Linked DNA regions of Salinivibrio kushneri. The protein of the gene in region 1 interacts with the protein of each later gene in a pairwise test. Links are inferred from orthologs where the notes say so. Each region holds a gene or a part of one and is shown on either strand. Other genes may lie near its edges.

What was found.
Region 2: the proteins of grcA (region 1) and slyD interact in binary tests that used the Escherichia coli proteins (3 or more experiments, as listed by UniProt). The link is inferred for Salinivibrio kushneri from one-to-one orthologs.

What each region holds. Positions count from the first base shown.
Region 1 is NZ_CP114588.1:493,306-501,215, reverse strand. The notes cover bases 1,976-4,660. They hold grcA (autonomous glycyl radical cofactor GrcA), read left to right. Parts: upstream 1,976-2,971; coding sequence 2,972-3,349; downstream 3,350-4,660. Other genes in these bases: thrC (threonine synthase), read right to left, coding at 3,445-4,660; ung (uracil-DNA glycosylase), read right to left, coding at 1,976-2,371. Outside these bases: N8M53_RS02460 (alanine/glycine:cation symporter family protein), read right to left, coding at 1-1,191; N8M53_RS02455 (DUF3545 family protein), read left to right, coding at 1,435-1,614; more of ung, read right to left, coding at 1,688-1,975; more of thrC, read right to left, coding at 4,661-4,728; thrB (homoserine kinase), read right to left, coding at 4,725-5,684; thrA (bifunctional aspartate kinase/homoserine dehydrogenase I), read right to left, coding at 5,687-7,910. UniProt on the Escherichia coli protein: Acts as a radical domain for damaged PFL and possibly other radical proteins.
Region 2 is NZ_CP114588.1:235,602-243,758, forward strand. The notes cover bases 4,481-7,412. They hold slyD (peptidylprolyl isomerase), read left to right. Parts: upstream 4,481-5,666; coding sequence 5,667-6,158; downstream 6,159-7,412. Other genes in these bases: kefB (glutathione-regulated potassium-efflux system protein KefB), read left to right, coding at 4,481-5,403; N8M53_RS01165 (YheV family putative zinc ribbon protein), read left to right, coding at 5,413-5,616; N8M53_RS01175 (SlyX family protein), read right to left, coding at 6,211-6,432; N8M53_RS01180 (WD40 repeat domain-containing protein), read right to left, coding at 6,445-7,412. Also shown: N8M53_RS01140 (hydrolase), read right to left, coding at 1-434; N8M53_RS01145 (TIGR02444 family protein), read right to left, coding at 418-894; N8M53_RS01150 (ABC transporter ATP-binding protein), read right to left, coding at 903-2,831; glutathione-regulated potassium-efflux system ancillary protein KefG, read left to right, coding at 3,030-3,611; more of kefB, read left to right, coding at 3,604-4,480; more of N8M53_RS01180, read right to left, coding at 7,413-7,428; fkpA (FKBP-type peptidyl-prolyl cis-trans isomerase), read left to right, coding at 7,555-8,157. UniProt on the Escherichia coli protein: Folding helper with both chaperone and peptidyl-prolyl cis-trans isomerase (PPIase) activities. Chaperone activity prevents aggregation of unfolded or partially folded proteins and promotes their correct folding.

The DNA.
Region 1 (7,910 bases):
CATAACCATCCCTAAAACCACCGCGCGAAAGTACGGCAACGCCGGTCGACATCGGTGATCAATAAACAATAAATTGGTTTCTGCATACGAATAATTGGCAATAATGGAGGTAAAGGCGAAGAAGAAAATCGCGACTGCGACAAACTGCTCCCCCCAATCACCCACTTGGGCACTTAAGGCTCGCTGGGTTAACTCTACCCCTGTAATTTCGCCACCGGGAATATACTCCCCAGACAAGAGAATGATCGCGACCGTTGCCGTACAAATCACCAGAGTATCGACAAACACCCCGAGCATTTGTACATAACCTTGGGAAACGGGATGAGGCGGATAAGGCGTCGCCGAAGCGGCGGCATTCGGCGCTGACCCCATGCCCGCTTCATTCGAGAATAAGCCGCGCTTGATGCCTTGAATCATGCCCTGTGCCAGGGTGTAACCCAATGCTCCTGATGCCGCTTCGTGAAGACCAAATGCACTCTCTACTACCAGCATGAATACCGCAGGCACCTGCTCAAGATGCGTGACGACCACATACAAGGATAACGACAAATACAGTAGTGCCATCACGGGCACGATCACTTCGGCCGTTCGCGCTATCTGGCGCAAGCCACCATAAATAATCAACCCGCTGACCAGCACTAAGCCTGCGCCCACATAGGCAGGCGGCCAGGCAAAGGCCACTTGTGCCGCTTGTGATATAGAGTTGGCTTGCACCGAATTAAACACTAGGCCAAATGCTAAGATCAGCAATACTGAGAAAAGTACGCCCATCCAACGCATACCTAGCCCATGCTCCATGTAATAGGCCGGACCACCGCGAAAATAGCCGTCGGGATCCTGTACCTTATATACTTGCGCCAGCGTACTCTCTGCAAAAGCAGTCGCCATACCGAGAAATGCCATTAGCCACATCCAAAAGATCGCCCCCGGGCCACCTAAAGACAGAGCCACCGCCACCCCGGCCATGTTCCCCGTCCCCACGCGAGCGGCAAGACCAGTACACAAGGCTTGAAAAGACGAAATACTGCTTCCCTCACGACGTCTACTATGACGCATGACCGAAAACATATGAGAGAAGTGGCGAAACTGGATCCCTCCTAGTTTCAAGGTAAAAAAGATCCCACCACCGATGAGCACATAAATGAGTACCGAGCCCCAAATCAGATCATTAATAAAAGTGAGTAGGCTCAATGGACTGTCCCTCGTCGTAGTTAAGTAAGGATAATGAGCAATGCGGCGCAATCTTCGCGTGAACCTCTTCCTAGGTCAATTCAAACCCATCACGGCTGGGGCAACCGTCACTCATTTTAAAAATCAGTGATTGTGGTCTCATAAAAACTTCATCGGACTGCCACAAATGAGAAATACTTCAATTTTACGTTAGGGGAAGCTGTGGTACTTAAAAACTGACCGCAAGGTGAAAAAGAGGTGACTATGGAAAACATTGCCTTTAACGATTTGTTCGAGCAAGACAAGCCACAACGCAACGGACGCGCGAAACCAGTCAAACGTAAATGGAGAGAAATTGAAGCGCTGAAAGACAAACAGCGGCTTAAAAAAGAATTGGAAGAAATCGATATTTTTGGCGATTTCTCTCAACTGGACCTCGATTAACTCACCCTCAACATAGGATTGCTAAAAGGTGCTCACTGAGCACCTTTTTTTCATCATCCCTCAGCGACTTCGACTACTCCGCCTCGAGATAAGGCTGCCAATCAATCGGGGTTTTCCCCTGCGCTTGCAACAGCGCATTGGTTTGTGAAAAATGCTGACAACCAAAAAAGCCACGATGCGCGGATAGCGGTGATGGGTGAGGCGCGGTGAGTACATGATGCCGCTGACGGTCAATCGCTTTGCCTTTTTTCTGGGCATGCGCGCCCCATAATAAGAACACCACGCCTTGGCATTGCTGATTCACGGCCTCAATGACACGATCCGTAAAGGTTTCCCACCCAAGTTTGGCGTGGGAGTGCGCCTTCCCTTGCTCCACGGTCAGCACAGTATTGAGCAACAACACGCCTTGTTCGGCCCAGCTTTTTAAATAACCGTGAGAAGGCGTCGTAAAGCCCTCAATATCGGTCGCCAGCTCTTTGTAAATATTGACCAGTGACGGTGGTGTCTTCACACCTGGTAGCACGGAAAAACACAATCCGTGAGCTTGGTGCGGCCCGTGATACGGGTCTTGGCCCAGAATCACCACCTTTACATCGCCCAGCTCAGTATAGCGAAAGGCGTTAAACACATCTTCCTTAGGCGGAAAAACTGTCACGCCATTCGCACGTGCTTGCTCAACATAGGCCAAGGTTTCTCTAAAGTAATCTTGTTGTTTCTCACCAGCCAGCACCTGCTGCCACGTTTGCGCCTGAGTCATGGTTGCTCCTTTTCATCACACTGGCGCTATTCTAACGAGGCAGCGAGGCAAAATCAGTGTGTGGCGCGATCTTTTGTTCGCTCGGTGTGTGAATGGTAGTGGCGCTGACAGCGACCTTGTACTGCGCGGTTAGGGGTCGGCAAGCTAGCACGCGTTATCGTTGTCTTGATCATGGGGCATTCCTCATCATTGCGGATTCATCTTTCCCTATGAAATATTGATGCCAACTTTAAAAAACAAAAACAATCAATACCTTACATAAGTTCCGTATTAACTTGTGCCAAAAGGTGAACACACGTGGTGCAAATTTGCCTCATTAGCGCGCACACATCATTGTCTCATCATTAAAACTTTCATATGTAATTTTATTACCACATTTTTAACCAAAACGCTGCGGCATCTATCGCATCGACGGAGGGCGCGTGCTACAGTAAACACATTAGATAGACAAAGATTGATATAAGATAAATATCATAATGTTAAGAGTTAAATAAAATTGATTTATGTCAATAAAACCCCACTCTATAAAGGGTATATATAGTCACTCAAAATGATGAAATCTTACATCATAATAGTCACTATCATAAAAGGGGATAGGCCATGATCACTGGTATTCAAGTAACCTCAGCGGCCAATGATGAACTCGTTAATTCTATTTGGCTGATCGATAAAGACACCGATCAAGCACGTTGTGTCTGTGCCAAACAAGGCTTTGAAGCGGATCAGGAAGTTGCCCTATCTTCTTTGGGTGAATTCGATTACCGCGAAGTGAATATCGAAACACAAGCCATCAACGAAGGCGGCCAGCACCTTAATGTCAACGTACTAAAGCGTGAGACACTGGAAGATGCGGCTAAACACCCAGAGAAGTACCCACAGCTAACGATCCGTGTCTCTGGCTATGCGGTTCGCTTTAACTCACTGACCCCTGAGCAACAGCGCGACGTGATCACCCGTACTTTTACCAGCTCTCTATAGCCGTTCAACCAACGCTAACCAGACTGTGTATCAAATCAAACAGCCCGCAATCGCGGGCTGTTTTTGTATTAATAATGGTAATCTGTGGCTAGGCCTTACCCATTCACTTCAAGCAAGTAATCTCTTAGCGTTTGGAAATCAGCCTCTTGCTCGCGTGAAAGCAACGTCATTTGCGCATGCTTTGCCAGCGGCCCGGGAAGAGGAATATCTTTACCGAGGATCGCGTCGACCGACTCTTTAAATTTTGCCGGGTGAGCCGTGCACAAGAAGATCCCCTCTTCCCCTTCTTTCAGCTGCTCCGCGAGCAATCGGTATGCAATGGCACCATGGGGTTCACACAAGTAGCCCGCCTGAGAGAGTGACTTTAAGCTCTCAGCCGTTTCCTCATCGTCAGCACGCCCTGAGGCAAGTTCACTCAACGTCCACTGCTCACGGCGGAAAAGCTCTTCGATACGTGGCCAGTTATTGGGCTGACTCACGTCCATCGCGTTGGACAACGTGGCGATGGTTTGCTGCGGTGCCCACTCGCCTGAATCGAGGTACCGTGGCACGGTGTCATTAGCATTGGTGCCAGCGATAAAGCGCTTTATCGGCAGTCCCATCGCTTTAGCAAGCAAGCCTGCAGTGAGGTTGCCAAAATTACCACTGGGCACCGATATCACCACTTGGTCTCGCTTGTGTGGAGGCATTTGCGCCACCGCTTCGAAGTAGTAACAAATCTGTGCCATTAAGCGGCTAATGTTGATGGAGTTGGCCGAGTTAAGGCCAATGGTCTGACGAAGCTCGCTATCATCAAAGGCTTGTTTCACCATACTTTGGCAGTCATCAAAGGTGCCATTGATCGCGACCGTATGAATATTGCCTCCGAGGGTGCAAAAAAGCTTTTCCTGCAGCGGGCTGATTTTGCCTTTCGGGTACAAGATAACCACGTCGATATTATCAATGCCGTAAAACGCGTGAGCGACCGCGGCTCCCGTGTCCCCTGACGTTGCGGTAAGGATGGTGATCTTTTTGCCATCAGATACCGCCGCTAGCGACTGCGCCATAAAACGGCCACCAAAGTCTTTAAAGGCCAGTGTCGGGCCATGGAAAAGCTCTAGCGCATGAATATGGTCATCCACTTGTTCAAGTGGCGCGGCAAAGCTAAACGCATTACTAACCAGTTCGCTGATTTGGCTTTTGGGTAGTTCATCGCCAATGAGCGCGGATAAAATCTCGCTACTACGCTCCACCAAGGGCATGGCCAGTAATGCCTCGATGTCGTCGAAATACGGCAGCTTATCGGGAAAGAATAACCCTTGGCCGCGACCGAGCCCTTGCTGGACAGCTTGCGAGAATGACACGGTTTCACTGTGATCTTTGATGTTGTATAGCTTCATGCCTGACTTCCTATTTCTTTCGCGCCCTGTCCATCAATGCGACATACATGAACAAAGCCATCATTATTTTGTACATAGTGCTCGCGCAACCACTGCGCTAACCGCTCTGCCACCTGCAAATCATCACAAATGCTAAATAGCGTCGGTCCTGAGCCCGAGATCCCTGTCGCCAATGCACCACAGCTGGCCGCATAGTCGCGAGCGTCCACAAACCCCGGCAACAGTTTTTGCCGATACGGTTCAGCAACCACATCGCAAATTAAACTCGCCGCCAGTTGAGGCTGCTGGGTGTGGCACGCGTGAATAAAGCCGCCGAGGTAGCGACCATGAGCGATCACATCTTGCCGACGATACTGGGCGGGCAAGATGGTACGCGCCTCTGCGGTCGACACTTTGATGCCCGGGTAAGCCATCACCCAATACCAGTTTTCAAAGTGTGGCACCGCCTGACTAATTACCCCTTGGCTTTCCAACATAAGCTGCAAACCACCCAGGTAACACGGCGCGACATTGTCATAGTGTAAGCTGCCAGATATGGACGCTTCCATTTCCCCCATGAGCGTTAACATGGTGGTCTCATCAAGCGCATCGTCATGAAAACGATTAAGGGCATCGAGCGCGGCAACGATCGAGCATGCACTGGAACCAAGCCCTGATCCTATGGGCATATTTTTTTCCAGTACCATCGCCACCGGCTTCACAGAGAGGTGGTTAGCTTTTAGCGCCTCGACGTAGGCCAAGTAAGCCTTATAGACAATGTTGTCCTGCTCATTAGAGGGCAGCTTATCAGTAAAGCGGCCTTGGCAGCGCAATGAAAACGCATGATTTCCACCGTCAGCCACTTCCACCACATCACCCAGTAAGCTCCCATCAACCGGGCTCACCGCGGCGCCCAGCACATCGAACCCTACGCTCACATTGCCAATAGAGGCAGGCGCATAAACACGGACAGCCATGACTAAACTCCTAACTTCCAACCCAGGGTACGCATTAAGTCCGCAAACACCCCAGCAGCGGTCACGGCTGTTCCCGCGCCATAGCCGCGCAGTACCAATGGAATTGGCTGATAATAACGGCTATAGAAGGCCAATGCGTTCTCACCCTCTTTAATCTTATTCATCGGGTCATCGTCGGATACGGCTTGGATTTTGACAAAGCAGCGCCCGTCTTCAATACCACCGATATACCGCAAAACTTTACCTTCTTTGGCGGCTTCCTCTGACCATTGTTTAAAGTACGCATCGGCTTGAGGCAAGCGGGCCATGAAACTTTCAACATCGCCAGACTGATCAAAGCCAGGCGGAAGCGCTGGCTCGACCTCGACATCGTCAAGTTCGAGCTCCATGCCGGCTTCACGAGCCAAAATCAAGAGTTTACGTGCCACATCCATGCCCGACAGATCGTCCCGCGGATCCGGTTCGGTAAAACCATTATCACGCGCCACCTTGGTCGCGTCACTAAAGCTGGCACCTTCATCCAGCTTCCCGAAAATATGCGAGAGCGAACCCGATAAAATGCCAGAAAAACGTGACAATTCATCCCCCGCTGCAATCAGGTTCTGTAGGTTCTCAATAACTGGTAAGCCAGCCCCCACCGTGGTCTCATACATGAACTTTCGGTGGGTCCCACGCGCCGCCTGACGCAGTTGGTGATAGTAAGCCATGCTGCTGGTATTGGCTTTCTTGTTGGGGGTGATCACGTGAAAGCCTGCACGCAAAAAGTCTGCATATTGATCGGCGACCTGCTGATCGGCAGTGCAATCAATCAATACAGGGTTAATAATGTGATTACGCTGAACCAGTTGGATCATGCCCGCCAAGCTAAAGCTCGATAGATGATTCGGTAACTCATCACGCCAACTATTAAGATCAATGCCTTGGCTGTTTAACCACATCCCTTTGCTGTTGGCTAGGCCACACACTCGCATCACAATGCCTTGTTGCTTGAGTTTGGCTTGCTGACGGCGAATTTGCTCAATCAGCTCGCCACCCACACCACCAACACCAACGATAAATACATCCAAGTGATGTTGACTATTAAACAAGTTTTCATGACAGGCTTTGACTGCTTCTGAGACCCGCTCTGAAGGGACAACGGCAGAGATAGCACGTTCCGAGGAGCCTTGAGCAATGGCGACGATATTAACATTCACTTCCGCCAACGAGGTGAAAAAGCGCGACGCGACCCCTTTCGAGGTGCGCATGCCATCGCCCACCAAAGAGACAATCGACAGATCATCAATAAACTCGACCGGCTCGAGTAGGCCATCTTTCAGCTCAAGCTCAAAATGGTTACTCAGCACCTTGTCAGCTTTTGCTTTGTCCTGGCTTTGAATACAAAAGCTGATGCTGTATTCAGAGGAAGACTGAGTGATCAATACAATCGATACCCCTGCCGACGACATCGCGCCAAACACGCGTGACGCCATCCCCACCATGCCTTTCATACCAGGGCCTGATAGGTTAACCATGCTCAGATCGCTTAACGTAGTGATCCCTTTGATGGCCAGTTTATCTTCACCACTGTCTTCACCAATTAAGGTGCCTTCGGCCTGAGGATTGGTGGTGTTTTTGATTAAACAAGGAATATGGAAGCGTGCGATTGGCGCAATGGTTTTTGGGTGTAACACTTTTGCGCCAAAATACGATAGCTCCATCGCTTCTTGATAGCTCAATGACTTAAGCAAACGCGCGTCCGGCACCAACCGAGGGTCACAGTTATAGACACCGTCGACATCCGTCCAAATTTCGCAACACTCAGCGCGTACACAAGCGGCGAGAACCGCCGCCGAATAGTCAGATCCATTGCGGCCTAACGTCACCAGTTCGCCGTTGTCATTGCCAGCCATAAACCCTGGCATCAGGCCAATATGCTTGGCTGGGATGGGTGATTGTTTAAAGCGCTGTGAGGAGGCTTCGATATCCACTTCTGCACTTAAATGACTTCCCGACGCGGCAAAGTATTCGACCGGATCGATATCAAAGACTGCATAGCCGCGCGCCTCGAGTAAAGCATGCATCGCGGCGACCGATAAGCGCTCGCCTTTACTGACCACGCGCGCATAAGTGCTATCAGGACAAAGGCCCAATAAGCTCATGCCATGTACATATTGACGAAGTTGGCCAAGGCTGCGAGTTAACTTATCGAACAGTGGCTGAGTCTCAAGGTTGGGCTGCCGCTCA
Region 2 (8,157 bases), 260 kb from region 1 along the record:
ACCAGCATGTTTCCCCCTAAGGAAACCCCGACCGCGCCAATTTGACTCTCTGGATAGGTCTCACGCAAATAGGTTAAGAAGGCACGTGCGTCTTGGGTTTCTCCAGAGTGATAGGTCCGCGCGGCACGATTAAGGCGGCCACTGCAGCTGCGAAAGTGCATCACTACGCCGCACCAACCTTGACGTTGGAACGCGGCGAGCAAGCCGTTGGCATACGGGCTGTCGAAACTGCCGGCTAAGCCATGGAATAAAACAACAATCGGCTGCCCAGGTTGCGGTTGATGTGTCCAGGCCAAATCAACAAAATCGCCATCGGGCAGATCAAATTGCTGCCAGCGAGGGGTGAAAAGCGGGGCACGACGCAGAAAGCGAGGCAACAAGGTTTGTAGGTGCGCATTCCGTGCACTGGGAATGGGTCTAAACGGTGTCATCATGGTTACTTCCCTCTTCCTCGGCGGGCGTCACCCTCAGTGATGTATATAGGTTGCGTGCTGATGGTGACAGCTGACGGCAATAGTAGGCGAGAGGAGAGGCGGTATCCGTGAGCCAGGTTTGACGATTTAGGGCCTCGACTAAATCCTGCTGTTGGAATTTTTCTAAGCTGAGCTCAAAGTTAAGCATTTTTTTGTACTGTCCACTGCCGACCCGCGGCTTCAAATCTCGCCGCAGGTGACGATAGGCAATAAGCAAATGCTCCGATCGGCTCAACGCGTGTTTGAGTTGGCTCAGGCTCTCGGGGGCAAGGCCGTAGCCATGTTGCTCAATCCAGGCGAGCAACAAGGCAAGGTTGACGTTACCTTGGTGCTCGTCTTGGAGCTTGAGGCAGGCTTGTTTCACCTCTGGCTTGCCATAATGATGTAAACAAAACTGCCACAGGTCGGCGGGGTTCGCCATCCCAGGGGTTAGCTTTGAGTGAATGTCGCCTCCAGGGCTTCCAGCTCTTCTTGTCGCTCCATCCATTCTTGTTCCACCTCTTCGAGCGTCGATTTGGCATCCGCTTGACGTTGCAATTGCGCCGTGAGTCGCGCTTTGTTATCACTGTGATAAATCTCAGGATCCGCCAACTGGCTTTCCGCGTCACTGATAATGGCAGAGAGTTGTTCTATCTGTGTGTCGAGATTGTCAATTTTTTTCCGCAAAGGCGCCGTTTGCTTGCGTAATTCGGCATCGCGGCGTTTTTGCGCTTTGCGATCCACTTGGGTTTGTTGCGGTGCTGTTTTCTCCGCGGCCGCTTGTTTTTTGCTCTCAGCGCGATCAGCACGCTGTTGATCGGTCAGCCAGCGATGATAATCGTTCAAGTCTCCATCAAAGGGTAGCACTGCGCCATTGTCGACCAAGTACAAGTCATCGGTAGTGGCGCGCAGCAAAAAGCGATCGTGACTGACAATCACCATCGCGCCCTCGTAGGACTGTAAAGCCAGCGTTAATGCTTGGCGCATATCCAGGTCAAGGTGGTTAGTGGGCTCATCGAGTAGCAGTAGGTTCGGTTTTTGCCACACCAGCAAAGCGAGCACCAAGCGGGCTTTTTCGCCTCCAGAAAAGGGGCCGATGGGCTCGAGCGCCTTGTCGCCTTGAAAGCCAAACCGGCCGAGAAAATCACGCAAGGTTTGCTCAGCAGTGGTAGGGGCTAACCGGTTTAGGTGCTGAAGTGGCGTATCGTCGATCCGCAACGTATCAAGTTGGTGTTGGGCAAAATAGCCAATTTTCACCCCTTGTGAATAGGTTAATTCACCGGCCATGGCGGGTAGGCTACCCGCGAGCAGTTTAATCAGGGTTGATTTACCCGCACCATTGCGCCCTAGTAAGCCAATGCGCGCCCCCGGCACCAGGTTAAGGCGAATGTTTTCAATAATGGGGGTCTTATCATAACCAGCCGCCACCTTGTCCATCATCAAAATCGGTGTGGGTAAGGCATCCGGGGTGAAGAAGGTAAAACTAAATGGGTTATCGTATTGCGCGGGCAATACCTTCTCCATCCGCTCAAGGGCTTTAATCCGACTTTGCGCTTGACGGGCTTTGGTCGCTTTGTAGCGAAAGCGATCAATATACGATTGCATGTGGTTAATTTGCTTTTGTTGCTTTTCGTACTGCGCCTGTTGTTGAGCCAATTTTTGCGCGCGCATTTGTTCAAAGTCGGAATAATTACCCGTATATTCATTAAGCTGTTGGTGCTCAATATGAATAATACGGTTGACGACAGGATCCAAAAAGTCCCGGTCGTGAGAGATCAACACCAAGGTCCCTGGATATTGCTGTAGCCATTTTTCCAGCCACATCACCGCATCGAGATCTAGGTGGTTGGTGGGTTCATCCAGCAACAGCAGATCAGAGCGGCATAATAGCGCTTGTGCTAAGTTCAGCCGCATTCGCCAGCCACCTGAGAATTGGGTGAGTGACCAGTGGATTTGTGGTTGGCTAAAGCCCAAACCATCAAGCAGACTCGCAGCGCGTGCTTCAATGGTATAACCACCAATGGCATCCAATTTGTCGTGCAACATCGCTACCGCATTACCATCATCACGGGTTTCGGCGTCGCGTAAGGCTTGCTGTAGCTCGCGGTATTCGCTATCGCCATCAATGACGTATTCAAGTGCGCTTTTGTCGAGTGCCGGGGTTTCTTGCGCCACCCATGCTACCTGCCACTGACTCGGATAGTCACAATTGCCGGCATCCAACGATAATTGATGGCGCAGCAATGCAAACAGGCTAGATTTGCCACAGCCATTTTTTCCCACCAAACCGACTTTGTCGCCTGGCGAAATAGTGGCAGAAGTGTGGTCAAGCAGGGGCTTACCACCACGAAGCAGTTGAATGTCGGAGAAGCGAATCATGATTTCTCAGTCTGTCTCGGGTTGATGGATGCGCATGGTTGCGCGGTCGTTATACCAGCTTGATACGGGGATTGCCAAATTCTACCGCGTCATCCCACTGGTCAGACACAGACGGGGCATATTTGTGTGTTAAAGTTAAAAACATGGAACAAATGAACAGATTGCGTTCTTACAATAATCATAACGACAAGGAAGCCTATGCCCCGAGATAAGGCTGAAAGCCCCTCTCTTCCCAAGGTACTGGTGATTTTTGCTCACCCCGACCCCGATGAATCTGTTGCCAATCGTCGCTTAATTGAGGCCATTACGCCGTTGTCCCATGTCACAGTCCATGATATTTACGCCGCATACCCTGATTTTGTGGTGGACGTGCATCATGAGCGTGCGTTGGTCACTGACGCCGATGTGTTGGTCTTTCAGCATCCACTGCAAATGTATTCCTGTCCGGCATTGTTAAAAGAGTGGATAGATGTGGTGTTAGGGAAAGGGTTTGCTCATGGACAAGGCGGGGATGCGTTGGCCGGTAAAACCTGTCGTTTTGTGGTGACCACTGGCGGTGCGGCCGAAGCGTTTAGCCAGCAAGGTTACAATAAATATTCGATGGCCGAGTTATTGCAACCCTTTGAGTTAACCGCCTCATTATGTCGGATGTATTGGATCCCGCCGTTGGTGTTGCACTGGGCACGTCGCGTTGGCGATGCCGATCGCGATGCGTTTGCCGAGATTTACGCCGATTGGCTCGCCGATCCATTGGCGCAACAAGGAGGAGAGGATGGATAACAACCTCTTATCGGTGGCTTTTGTCTTTTTATTGGCCGCGGTGATTGCGGTTCCGTTGGCACAGCGCTTGGGCATGGGCTCTGTCCTCGGTTATTTGCTGGCAGGCATAGTGATCGGGCCTTGGGGGCTGGGTCTGGTCCGTGATGTGGATGCGATTCTCCATTTTGCGGAATTTGGCGTGGTGCTGCTGCTGTTTTTGATTGGTCTGGAGCTGAACCCGAAAAAGTTGCTGCAAATGCGCCGACCGATTATCGGGCTTGGGGGCAGTCAGGTGGTACTCACCGCGTTCGCCATTGGTGTGGTATGTATGATGACAGGCTTAACCCTTTCCCAATCATTAGTGATTGGAGTTGGCCTGGCGCTTTCTTCTACCGCGATTGCGATGAAAATTATCGAAGATCAACGCCTAATGCGCAGCGAAACCGGACAGTCAGGCTTTGCGGTCTTGCTCTTCCAAGACATTGCGGTAATCCCGATGCTCGCGATGATCCCTGCGCTTGCCGGTGGCAGTGCCGGTAGCTGGCTCGACGTATTATGGATGTTTGTCGGTATCGGTATTTTGCTGGTAGGCGGTCATTTCCTGCTGCGCCCGCTGTTTCGTTTAGTGGCCATGAGCGGTGTCACCGAGCTATTTACCGTGACCTCGTTGGCCTTGGTGATTGGTATTGCCCTGGCCATGCAAGCATTGGGCTTATCGATGGCGCTCGGGGCGTTTCTTGCGGGCGTATTGCTTGCTGAAAGTGAATACCGTCATGAGCTAGAAACCGCGATTGAGCCTTTCAAAGGTTTGTTGCTCGGGCTGTTCTTTATTGCGGTGGGGATGACCGTTGATCTCGGCTTATTGCTCGATTATCCCCTCGCAATTTTAGGCACGGTGGCAGCGTTAATTTTTGCAAAAACCATATTGCTTTACGGGTTGGCGCGTCTGTTTGGCGTGGCGCCAAAGGCACGTAGTCAAATGGCGGTGTTGCTTAGCCAAGGCGGGGAGTTTGCGTTTGTTATTTTTACTGCCGCGCGCAGCCAAGGGTTACTCGACCAGCCATTGAATGCATTTTTGTTGGTGGTGGTGAGCTTATCAATGATGACGACGCCTTTAATGCTGACGCTTCAACAGCGCTGGTTTGCCCGCACGTTCAACGAGCCAGAGGAAGCGCCGCCCCAAGGACAGTTTGAGCAAGCTGATGCGCGCGTGATCATTGCCGGTTTTGGTCGCTTTGGTCAGGTGGTAGGGCGTTTGATGTTCGCTAACAAAATTGGCGTAACCATATTGGAACGTGATCCGACACAAATTAAGCTGCTACGTCGCTTTGGCTATGAAGTGTATTATGGCGACGCAACCCAGCTCGACTTATTACGGGCGGCCGGTGCGCATACCGCAGAAGCGATTGTGATTTGTACCGATTCGCCTGACGAGGTGATGGAGATTGTTGATCTTTGTGCGCGCCATTTCCCTAACTTAAAGGTAATGGCACGGGCGCGGAGCCGTGTAGAGGCTTATCAATTGATGGCGCAGGGCGTTGACCAGTTCTCGCGTGAAACCTTTTTGGGCGCACTTGAACTGGGGCGGCAGACGCTAGAGTCACTGGGTATGCATCCGTATAAAGCCAAGCGAGCCGAAATTTTATTCCGTAAGTTGGATATGCGGGTATTGCAAGATCTATTGCCGCAACACAGCGAAGACTTGGCGACGGCCTCCCGAGTGAAAGAAGCACGCAAAGAGTTGGAAGAAATTTTTGACCGAGAAATGCGTGGTGACAGTGAGCGGCACCAAAGTTGGAACCGAGATGAGTAAGGTGTTGAAGTGAAAAAACGTTTCATTGCTGGGGCAGCATGCCCAGCGTGTCAACAACTCGATACGTTACGAGTATGGCGCGAAAATAATATTGACAAAGTAGAATGTGTCAGCTGCGATTATCATGATAGTCGGTTGCCTGATTCGGCACAGCAGTCACACTCTGGTGCCGAGTCAGCAGAGAATGTCATTGGGATCTTTAAACCGGAGTAGGGGATCCGTTATCATCGGCAGTCCATTTACCTTCCGGTCTCGGAGCGAGCATGAAAATTGCAAAAGATGTGGTAGTCAGCCTGGCTTACCAAGTAAAAAATGAAGATGGTGCACTTGTTGACGAATCAACAGCACAAGAGCCTCTCCAATACCTGCACGGTCATCGTAACCTGATTGTAGGTCTTGAGAACGCGCTGGAAGGCCGCGAAAAAGGTGAGAGCTTTGACGTGACTGTAGGCCCAGACGAAGCCTATGGCGATTACCAAGAAGCCATGGTACAACGCGTACCGGCTAACGTATTCCAAGGCGTAGACCAAGTAGAAGTGGGCATGCGCTTTATGGCAGAAACGGACCAAGGCCAAATCCCGGTCGAAGTGACTGAAGTTGATGGTGAAGAAGTGGTAGTTGACGCTAACCACATGCTAGCCGGTCAAACCCTGTCTTTCTCTGTGGAAGTGGTTGACGTTCGCGAAGCGACAGAAGAGGAAGTGTCTCACGGTCATATTCACCAAGAGGGTGAAAGCTGTGGTCACGACCACTAAGACGGTCTCCGTCTGTGGTGAATGAAAGGCGCCGAATGGCGCCTTTTTCGTATCAGTAGTGCGGTGGCGGCGTTTCTTCTGCTTGGCTGGCAATGTTTTCCGGCTCTATGTTTTTTAATTTACTGACTAAGTATTGAATCTGTACCGTCATACGCTCAATGTCCCCCTGCTGCTGGGTTAACGCGCTGTTGAGCTGCTCGAGGGTGTCTTCTTGAAAAGCGACCTTATATTCCAGGTCGTCGATTTGTTGCTGTAACTTATCAATCTCACTCATACTGCTCTCTCGCTATTGCGCGTCGGTTAACCAAGCTTGGGCGATACCGGCGGATGTCCCGGAAATCACGCGCCCCGTGGGGTCGATAGCCACATCATACACGACTGCGCTCGGTGGGCGAGTGTCTGGTTGCGCCAAGGCTTGCCAGCGGCCGATGTTTTCACCGCTTTGTACGTCCCATAACTCGACCCGCTGTGAGGGGGTACCAGTGGCCAGTTGACGGCCGTCATCGGAAAAGCGGGCACTGGCGTAAATCGCTTGGCGAGCAAAAATATCCAATTCACTCACCTTATCTCCGCTCGGCAGAGCCCAAATTACCGCGCGGTTGCCGCCATCAGAGACGAACGCGTATTGCCCTTCTCGATGTAGCGCGACTTGCTTAACCCTTTGGTCGTACGCAAAGTCGTTAATAATCTGCCCCGAGTCGGTTTCCCAAAAGTAGGCATGATGGTCATTGCCACCGGAGAGTACGTACGCACCATTGGGCGAAATCGCCACGGCATTGACTTTATCGCGATGCGCCAGGAACTCTAAGCGCCTTCCCGTGCCTAAGTCGATGAATAATGCTTTGCCGTTAGACATAGCCAGCACCAATTTTTCACCATTGTTACTGATCGCGGCATCACGAATGATGCCGTCAGAAATGGACCAAAGCCCTTGAGACTGGCTCCAAGCCAGATCCCACACGGCAAAGTTTTGTGCCGTGGCAGTAATGGCATAGCGTTTATTATCGGAAATATGGCTGACCACCACAGGGTTCGCATTGGGGTCTTGCGGCCCCAGCTCCGCTAATTGCTGATTGGTGACAAGATCCCACAGCACGATATCGGTTTCGTCCGAGGCGAGTAAGGCAAACCGGCCATCGCGGCTAAGGCTAAAGCTGGTGGCGCCTTCAGGGTGGATTGACCAGCGCTGGGCTTCTTTGCCAGACTGCCAACAGCCAAAAAGTGCGCTTAAAACAATAAAAATGCCAACAATGTGGCGGATTTTGGGCATCATACTTGAGTTCCAGAGTGTGCAGCCATATAACCACGAGTATATGGATAGAAACAGGCTTTCGCATGGTTGATGCGTCAGTAAGTACAATACGAGGATTAATCCTTACCATCAACGGAGTACCCAATGAAATCAGTAATGAAGATGTCGCTACTCGCGGCAACCGTTGCCTTTGCCGTCGGCTGTCAGCAAGAAGACGCAAAAGTAGAGCAAACCAACCAAGCGGCTGAACAAGCCGAAGCGGCGTTTGCGAACGAAGACGACAAAGCAGCCTACGCGATTGGCGCTTCTTTGGCACAGTATCTTAATGCCAACCTTGAACAGCAGGCTGAAATCGGCCTAGAGCTGGACAAAGAGGTGGTACTGCAAGGGGTGCAAGACGTCTTTAAAGGTGAGTCAAAATTGACGGACGAGCAAGCACAAGCGGCGCTGCAATCGCTTGATCAGCGTGTGACCAAGCTTGCGCAACAACAAGCAAAAGAAAAAGCAGAAGCGGCAATCGCCGATGGTGAAAAATACCGCTCCGAGTTTGCCCAAAAAGAGGGCGTGAAAGAAACGGATTCTGGGCTGTTGTACAAAGTTGACAGCATGGGTGAAGGCGAGAAGCCATCAGCAGAAGATACCGTTGTGGTCCATTACAAAGGTACCCTGACTGATGGCACGCAATTTGACAGCTCGTACGAGCGTGGTGAGCCGGCCACTTTCCCACTTAACCGTGTGATCCCAGGC